Regions from separate parts of the Halonatronomonas betaini genome, predicted to be linked through region 3. Evidence: riboswitches for the same ligand, from Rfam matches in the RefSeq annotation. Region 3 holds a riboswitch; each other region holds the start of a gene.
The links. A riboswitch is a leader RNA that binds a small molecule or an ion and turns the genes downstream of it on or off. The one in region 3 is predicted to bind cyclic di-GMP.
Positions count from the first base shown of each region.

Region 1: it holds a riboswitch for cyclic di-GMP, as region 3 does, so the genes downstream of both, I0Q91_RS07745 (hypothetical protein) here and I0Q91_RS02045 (PAS domain-containing protein) in region 3, are expected to answer to the same signal.
Region 2: it holds a riboswitch for cyclic di-GMP, as region 3 does, so the genes downstream of both, I0Q91_RS11670 (S8 family serine peptidase) here and I0Q91_RS02045 (PAS domain-containing protein) in region 3, are expected to answer to the same signal.

Region 1 covers NZ_JADPIE010000004.1:46,784-50,048, forward strand. Annotated here, with positions in the region: gene I0Q91_RS07740 (hypothetical protein) at 102-821, shown strand; cyclic di-GMP riboswitch class I at 945-1,030, shown strand; gene I0Q91_RS07745 (hypothetical protein) at 1,205-3,178, shown strand; gene I0Q91_RS07750 (DUF5723 family protein) at 3,193-3,265, shown strand, end outside.
Region 2 covers NZ_JADPIE010000007.1:37,052-40,316, forward strand. Annotated here, with positions in the region: gene I0Q91_RS11670 (S8 family serine peptidase) at 1-2,019, opposite strand, end outside; cyclic di-GMP riboswitch class I at 2,251-2,330, opposite strand; cyclic di-GMP riboswitch class I at 2,573-2,652, opposite strand; gene I0Q91_RS11675 (S8 family peptidase) at 2,903-3,265, opposite strand, start outside.
Region 3 covers NZ_JADPIE010000001.1:397,404-400,668, forward strand. Annotated here, with positions in the region: gene I0Q91_RS02035 (class I SAM-dependent methyltransferase) at 1-148, shown strand, start outside; gene I0Q91_RS02040 (methyltransferase) at 179-874, shown strand; cyclic di-GMP riboswitch class I at 967-1,048, shown strand; gene I0Q91_RS02045 (PAS domain-containing protein) at 1,190-3,265, shown strand, end outside.

The DNA.
Region 1 (3,265 bases), on a different contig from region 3:
CGTAAAAATTTTGAATGATATTGAGGTTGCGAATGGGGGGTTAGGCAGGAGTATATGGAGAGTAATAGTTAGTTAATTAATAAAATTAAGAGGTGATTAAGATGAATAATATATTTTATATGGAGAAAAATGAATTGATGCGATTTGTTGAAGATAAGTTTATAGAGATGGTTGATAATGGGTCAATATCGATGAGAGATAAAGAAGTTAAGGATATGATGAACAATAGGGTTGCCAGAGATGAATTTTTGAAAATTGCGATGTCAGATGGTTATTTAATTTTGATGACAGATAATTACCTGCGGGGGATTGAGTGTGAGCAGGCAGGTGGTCTGATGTATCTGGAAGAGATGGATTGTGATGATGAATCTTTGAGTGCTTTGCCAGAGAAAGATTTTAACTGGCTGTCGACTATAATTAAAACTTGTTTTATTAATTTTTTATTTTCTAACGATTATTATCCTGAGGAACTATTTATGACTGAGGGTTACTCATATAAAAATTCTGTCTTGTATGTTGATGATTTTTTAGTTAGTTTATTAGAAAAAGATTCAGTTACTGATAGTGAAAAAGAAGAGATGGAAAGGATATTTGAACTCTGGTTTGAAGCCTTTGATGGTTATGATATTTCAACTTTCGAAAAATATATAATAGAAGTTTTTGATGATTGCTGGGATATTCAACTGGCTTATTTAAAGAGTTTAATGAGTCCTTTTATAGAAAATGGTTACATTGAGGATGATATTGAAGGTGAAAGGTTTATTGTGACGGAGAAGACTTTTAAGTGTATAGATTGGATGAAATCTTTGAAGGGTTTGTAGGGGTGGACTGAATTTTATTAGTGATAAAAAATAATCAGTAAAATACTTTAAATAGGTATTTTTTCTTATGTTTTTGCAGGATATTTAATGATGACGGCGAATATTAATAACAGGGCATAGAACTAAATATTTTGGCAAAATTACTGAAAGGTAATGGCGCAAAGCTATGGGTCTAAAGATGGTTTATCGATGATTGCCAGGCTGCGATGAGTTTTAGATTTTATTAGTTACTGTAGCTATTTTACAGTAACTTTTATTTTTTAAAAACATAGTAAAAAGGTATTATACAATAAATATAGAAGGAGTTTATAATATGTAAGTTTTATTTAAAAATTTGCAGAAATATATTTAGCTTAATCAAAAAAACATAAAGAGGAGTGAAAATGATGAAGTTTAAGAAGACGATGTTGCTGGTTTTTGTACTTATCTTAGTTGTTGGATTAACTGGCTGTGATAACTGGCAGAGTGGGCTTGATGAGGTTGAAAATGCAACCGGGCCTTCATGGGATCTGGATCTTTCGATTCCGTTGTTGCCGGCGACAAATGTTGATGTTGGGGAGGAACTGGCTAAGGAGTTTGATGAGGATTTAGATACTGATGAAGATGGGAATTTTAAAATTAGCCTATTAGAGGAAGATGATAGAGAAATTATAAATGAAAAGATCAATATTGATGATTTTAAGTTTGAACCTGTTGAGTTTGAGCCTGAGTTAGATGGTGTTGAATTTAACCTGGATGATGTAAGTTTTGATAATATAAATTTAGAGAGTAATGCTGATGCTAGCTCACTGGATAATTTAAACTCTGAATTTAAGGTTGATGAAACTGAAAAAATTGATGTAAGTGAATTGACTAATATCGATGGTTTTGAATATCTTGAATTTACTGATGGAAGTATAGTTGTTGAGATACCAGAGGAATTTGAGTTATCAGATGATGGTGTGAAGATTGAGTTTGCAGGAGAGAAATTAGATCGGATCGATGGTAGAACTTTTAGTTTTGATGGAGTTAGCATAGATAAAGATAAATTTGCTGACGATAATAATGAGATTGAAATAGAAATCATCTTTACTATTGTGGAGTTAGAAGGCGATAAAGATGGAGATTATTCAGTTAGTTTAAGGGTTGATGAGGATCTTGAGTGGGATATTAGAATTGAAGATTTTAATTTAGAATATGATTTTGCTTTTGATTCTGATGTAATCGATGCAGAAGATATTGTTTTTAAAGAAGATAGTAAATTAATATTTGAAATAATAGATTCTGATTTGACTTTTGAAGATATTAAGCTTGTTATTGATGATAGAGAAACTAATAAAGATGGTGAAATAAACCTTGCTGGCATGACATTACAGGAGTTGTCTGATAGTAAAATTGAATTTAGTGGAACTCTTCCTGGCGATTTAAATGATTTTGAAATTGGGATTAATCCTGCTAATTTGGCCTGGGAGGTTAAAGCGGAGGACGCAATTAAATTAATTAATGATGAGATTGAATCAAATGGTAATGACAAACTATTTAGTGAGGAAATTGATTTAACTGATCTTGATATTGATGATTTTAGCGATTACATTAAACCTTCTGCAGGTGGGCTTGAGTTTTTGATTGAATTGACTTCAGATATTGACGGTTTAGGCTTTGAACTTGATGGTTTTGTATTTGATGTGGATGGAGAAGAAGTTGAGGTGGATGATTTTAAGTTAAAAGCTGGAGAAGTTAGTGAGCTGCCAGAAGGTAAAATTGATGATTTATTTGATCTTATTTTTGATAGTGATGATCAGCCAGAGAAATTAACTATTAAAATTGATGGAATAAAAGCTATTAATGAGGATGATAAATTTATAATATATCCAGGGGATAATGAAATTAAAGCCAATGCAAAAATGAATTTTTATCTGGAGTTTGAATTTGTGGCAGATGAGAACCTGGATAATTTTATTTATAGGGCTGAACCTGAAGAATTTGATCTGGATGAAGATACCAGGGATGCTTTAAGTAATAATTTGAGATCGGTAGAGATTGTTCAGGAGATAGTTAATGAGTTGCCATTGAGTGGTGAGATTGAAATCTTTATCAGGGGAGATGAAGTTGATAAAGATGATTTTTATGATGATGGAAATGAGGGCATTTATAGTTCTGGATTGATTAATCTTAAAAAAGATAATCAGAGATATCGTTATCAGCAAGAACTTGATGAAGACTTTATTGAGGCCTTAACTGAAGAGAGCCCAATTTATATTGGCTTTAGAATAAAGATACCTATAGATGAAGATGAACCGGTGAGATTTTCAACGAATGATAGAATTGAATTGAAGATGTGGTCGAATGTGACAGTCAGAGTTAATTCTCAGGATTAAGGGGGTAGACAGAGATGAAAAAATTAGTTGTTTTAGTTATAGCGATTATGTTGGTTGCTTCTGTGTCAGTTAGTGCAAATTCACCGG
Region 2 (3,265 bases), on a different contig from region 3:
CCTTAATTCAAGTGCACCAACTGCTATTACTTCATCATATCTGGCAGGATAACTAACGCCTCTTCTTCCTGAATTACCTGCTGCAGCGACAATGAGTACCCCTTCATTATGGGCTTTCTTTATAGCATCATGAATAGTACTATTATAATTTGAACTTCCTAAAGACATATTAATTACATCAACAGGTTTTATAGGTCTATTTTGCATTAAACCTGCTGAATATAAGATGCCTCTTGCTACATCCCAGGAAGAACCAGAACCATCATCGCCCATAACTTTAACAGGTAACATTTCTACATCCCACATAACTCCAGCAACGCCTCTTGCATTATTTCCTACAGCACCTACTATTCCAGCAACATGAGTTCCATGACTATGGTAATCCATTGCATCGTCATTATTGTTAACAGCATTATAACTTTCAGTGACATTTAGATTATCCAAGAGATCAGGATGTGTATGATCAATACCGGTATCGAGAATAGCGATTCTTACTCTACTGCTGCCAGTATTATCTCTCCAGGTCTGAGGCAATCTCATAACTGGATTGCCCCATTGTCTATCGTAATAAGTATCGTTTGGATTTCTGTAGTCTAAAATTTCTAACTGACTATTCTCAGATATTGAAAGAACTTCAGGGTCGTTACTGAAGAGATTTACTTCCTCTGAAGCTATATTCTTATCAGGCAATTTTACAAGCATAGCATTTAATTCTGGCATATAATCAATAGGCTCGTAGCCATGCTTTTTAACTTTCTCATTAGCTTCAGATTCAGATAAGCCAGCTCTAAATCTAATAATTAATTCGTTTTTTTCGTTTTTTGTTAGAATATTAGCCTGCCAAATTTCTTCATTTTCAGAACTTACTGAACTGCCTGTAACGATTGATTCTGGTAAATTATGCTGAAAATCAAAAGTACCAGTAATAGTTATATCGCCATCTCCAGGCTCCTCAGGCTCCTCTGTATCTTCGTCATCGTCGCCATTCTGGTTATCGTCATCTTCTTCATCCTCATCATCTCCGTTATCGGCTTCTTGTCCGTCTCCTATTATAGTAACAAATAACTCAGCAGGATCTCCGACATCAAAATGTATAGTGTACTTAAGAACATGACCGACTTTAGGGTTGTTGCTCATAATTTCGTCAGCAGTAATAACTAAAGAATTTGTTTCTTCATTTAAGATATAGTCGTTTTTAATATCAACGTCATAGTAGTCATCATCAATTTCTGATTCAATATAATCAACTTCACCTGCTTTATTCCAAGTAATTATTGTTTCAATATCTTTCTGGTCATCAATATTAAAATCAAATTTTGATGGATTAATCTTAGCATCTTCTTCAATTTCATTTTCCACAATATTTATAGTAAGTAATGAATCGCTGCCTTGATCAAAGCTAATAAATATTTCTACTTTATCTCCTTTTTCGTAATTAAGGAAGTATTGTTTGTCAATTATTAAAGTACTGTTTGCCTTATTAAAAGTTGTTAAATTACTATCAAGAAGATTTTTTGTATCAAAGCCATCATCACTTAAAATTCTGTATAAACCTTCGACGTTATTAGAGCCGTTCCATTCAATACTGGTATTAATATTTTCAGGATTAGCTAGATTGAATTCTCTAATATTAGGTTGTAATTTTGCACTATTTACTTGAATAATATTTATTTTAGCAGGAAGTGCGTTTTCAGTAACATCAATATTTTGAGAAAAATCTTCATAACCGGCTTTACTTATAGTTAATGTTTGGCTTCCGCTTTTTATATTATTAAATCTTGCGACTCCACTTTCATCAGTATTAGTTGTTTTACCTGCCAGGCTTACTTCAGTATCTGCAAGTTTAAAATAATTCAAATCTTCTTCAAAATTAGCTCCAGGCTCATGAACTAGAACATTAAATTCACTGACGGGAGAATTATCGACGATAGGTGAATTAGTACTTGAACATCCGGACATAACAAAAGTGACTGCCCATAATAAAACTAAAATCATATATATTTTATTTTTTTTAACCATTTTTTTAATCAGACCCTCTTTTATTATATTTTATTTTTAATAATTAATTTCTGTATATTGTATTTAATTTCTGTATTGAGGCTTCTGGGTTAGACGTAACAATCATTTAAGTAATATTTATTGTTAAACCAGCAAGTTATGTTTTAGATTCCCCCTTAAATGAATTCCTTTGAAAATAAGTTATAATAAAAAAACTACTCCGAAGAGTAGTATAAGTTAAATTCCACTCCCTCCGGTAGCTGAACCACCCAAATATAAATGGGCTTCAGGCTTTGCGAACCTGCTTTACAACAGGCGTGCCTTTTTCAAAGGAATCTATTTAGTTTTTTAAAAGTAATAATAGATGTAAACTAATTTTATTTTCTATAATTAATTGTTGCATATCGAAATTATTTCTGTTTAATGATTATTAGGTTAGACGTAACAATCATTTAAATAATATTTGTTAAACCAGCAAGTTATGTTTTAGATTCCCCCTTAAATGAATTCCTTTGAAAATAAGTTATAATAAAAAAACTACTCCGAAGAGTAGTATAAGTTAAATTCCACTCCCTCCGGTAGCTGAACCACCCAAATATAAATGGACTTCAGGCTTTGCGAACCTGCTTTACAACAGGCGTGCCTTTATCAAAGGATTCTATATTTTATTTTGTAAACTAATATTAACATAATTATTCAAGAAGAAGAATGGTTATTACTACCTATATTGTCGAAAAGTATCGAAAAAGATTGTAAGAAATGCATTAACATTACTATTAATCATAAATTATAGTATTAATAATAAAATTTATATTTATGCTTTTTGAATAAATAATAGCAAAATAAAAAAAGCGCCTCCAATGATTTGGAGACACTGCTGAAAAGTATTATAAACTAATTATATTTATTTGTAATACTCCTCTAAAACAAACTCAAAAAGATAATCATCACTTTCAATATTTACTTTACCAGTAGAGGCAAAATAATCGCCATTCTCTAATTTGCCATTATCTCTAATATCAATCCAGGCGATTACTTCATATTCACCTGAAGGAACATCTTCTATTATAAATTTAGACTGATTAAGATCAACTTTAGTTTTGCTAATTATATCATATCCATCGCCATTTTCATTTCCCAGGATAATATTAATTTTATTAGCCTGATAAACAGATTTATATGAATTTATCATACCGTAACCGTATGATTCACTATAATCATCGTTTCCAAGTTTAATTGCTGTATCCTGTAGTAATGATCTAACATC
Region 3 (3,265 bases):
TAGAATTTATGATCATTTTTATACCAGGGATTCAGCAGTAACACTACTGGATAGCCATGGGTTTAAAGATCATGAATTTTATTCTGATCTGACTGGTAAGAGTTATTCAAATCAGTCAGAGACGATTGCTTTAGTAACTAGAAGATAGAAGTGCTATAAATATAGAAGGGGGATTTTAATGGAACCAGATAAAATTATCATTGAAGAAGCTTCCTCATTAAACTATCTTTTTAAGGGCCAGTTTATCCATCTGGTATTTCAAATAATTATAGCTGCAATAACCTGGTTTTTAGCAGAAACAGCTTTAAGTCAGGGAAGTTGGCTAGGTCAATCTGATAGAACCTGGCTTATACTTGGAATAATGGTATTTTTCTTCCATCAAATTATTGTAGCTCTGGTTTTTAGGTTGCAGCTTGGGCAGGCTTTATTTACCAGGCTGTTTGGCCGGCTGGACTTACTGGTCTGGGGGATCATCTTTTTCCCGTTTTTAGCTGCCCGTCCATTTACCGTCATGGCTCTTGCCAGAGCCAGTCAGAATACATTAAATATTAATTTGTTCTTTGCCAGATTTCTGGCCATATTACTTATAATTCCGGCTGGCTATACACTCTGGTCAGTCCTGAGATATTTTGGCTTAATTCGGGCTTTAGGTGGCGATCATTTTAGGGTGAAGTATCGGAAGATGGGACTGGTCAAAGAGGGAGCTTTTAAATACACAGATAATGCCATGTATCAATTTGCCTTCTTGCTTTTATGGGCAATAGCATTATATTTTAGATCATATCCGGCTTTGCTGCTTACGATTTCACAGCATCTTAGCATCTGGTCTCTGTATTACTGTATTGAGAAACCTGATCTTGATCTGCTGTATTAATAAAATTTACTTTATTTTAAAGATTATTTGTATATGCAGAAAAAATATCTTGACTTTATTCAATATTGATGGTACTATAGTACCAGTCAACATGCAAATATTGGCAAACCTGTTGTGAAACAGGGACGCAAAACCCTGGATCTTATGTCTTAATAAGACTGCCTGGTTGCTGCTTTAGAAATTCAAAGCATCAATCAACTGGTCCCTGGACCAGTTTTTTTTATATTAAAATGTTCGAAAATTATCAAAGTATTGTTACACAGCTTTAATATTTGAATCTGTTTTAAATTATAGCTATAGGATGGTGTTACTGGCATGAATAATAATTTAGCTTTTAAAAAAATTATCGATAGTGTTGATGAAATTATAGGTATTCAATATCCAGATCATACTATAGATATGTATAATCAGGCAGGCTATGATTATTTAGATTTATCCAAGGAAAAAGTTGTAGGTAAAAAATGTTATGAATTAATAGGAAGAGATTCTGAATGTGATATCTGTGCAGCAAAACAAACTCTAAAGAGTAAAAAATTAGAATCAGTTGAAAAGTACATTCCTGAAAAGGATACCTATATAAAATCAATTACTGCCCCAATCTTTGATGAAAACGGCGATATTATTAGGATAATTGAATGTATTAAAAATATAGCATATCAAGAAAGTAGGGAAGAAATTGAGCAATTAAAAGAATTATTAGATAAACTAGTTAATAAATCTCCAGGGATGACATATCAATTCAAATTACTTCCTGATGATTCTTATACTTTTCCCTATATCTCAGAAGGTATAAAAGAACTTTTAGGCATTTCTTATAAAGAAACAAAAGACAATCCTGATAAGGCTCTTTCTTATGTTCATAATAAAGATTATGATCGAATAGTCCAGGAACTTAATAAATCTGCCAAAAACCTCTCAGTCTGGAGTGAAGAGCTAAGGATTATTTTGCCAGATCAAAATGTAAGATGGATAGAATCTATTGCAATGCCAGAAAAACTGGATGATGAGAGTATAATCTGGCACGGTAATATTTATGACATAACTAAAAGAAAAACCCAGGAATTAAAAATTAAAGAGTTAAATAAAGTTGCAGTTGAATTTCATGAAATAAATAATGAAAAAGAGATCTGTGAAAAGACCCTTAATTCAGCTAAAAACATTTTGTCTCTAGACTTAAGTAGTATTAGATTAGCTAAAGATGATAAATTAGTTGCAATTGCAACTTCTGATAAAATAAAATTGCAAGATGTATCTATAGATCATGGGATTTTAGGTAAAGCTTATAAAAATAATCAAAGTTATTTGACTATAGATTCAGCAAAAGAGCCTGATGCAAATCCAATTAAAAATAGCTATAAATCAGCTATAACTATACCAATTGGTGGTATCGGGGTCTTTCAGGCCGTTTCTTTACAAAAAAATGCATTTAACAGGAGAGATTTAGAACTGGCTGAAATTCTTATTGCCAGTACCAAATCAGCTTTAAATAGAGTTTATTCTCAACAAAAAATCAAAGATAAGAATCTGTTATTTAGTAGCACCCTTGAAAGTATCCAGGATGGAATTATAGTTTTAGATTCTGATTTTAGAATTCGCTATGCCAATTCAAAAATAAAAGAGTGGTATTCTTTAGATAAATCATTAATCGGAGAGAACTGCTATCAAGTTTTAAAAGATTCAGAAACTAGATGTGAAAGCTGCCCCTCAGAAGAAAGTTTTAAATCAGGTAGAGTAGAAAAAACAATTACTAGCATAGAACAGAGTAATCAAACAAAGCAACTAGAAGTATATAGTTATCCTATGTTAGATGACAATAATAATATCCATGGGTCTGTAAGTTTTTATAGAGATATAACAGAGTATTTAAAACAGAAAAAATTACTTGAAATGAATAAATTTTTTGTTGATAACGCAGATCTATTAATATTGAGGGTATCACCTGAAGGAAAAGTTGAATATGCTAACCAGACAGCACTTACTAAATTAAATTATTCAAAAGAAGAGTTTATAGGTTCATCTGTAGCAAATTTTATATTTACTGAGGAATTTGTTCCTAGAAATAAATTTTGGAATAAAATAAAAGAAGAGGGCAGTATAACTTATGAAAGAAATTTTATAAAAAAAGATGGAAGTAGTTTTCCAGTTGAAATAACAAGTCAGTATTTTAGCTATAAAGATCAAGAGCATGAATTTGTGTTTATTCAAGACATATCAAAAAGAAAAGCATCAGAATTTAAGCTATTGAAAACTAAAGAGAGACTTGATCAGGAAATAAATAATGCAAAAGATTTACATGAAAAGAGATTGCCGATTAGTTTACCTAAGCTCAATGGTCTTGATATTTATGCCTATTATAAACCTGCAAATGAAATAGGTGGGGATTTCTATAAT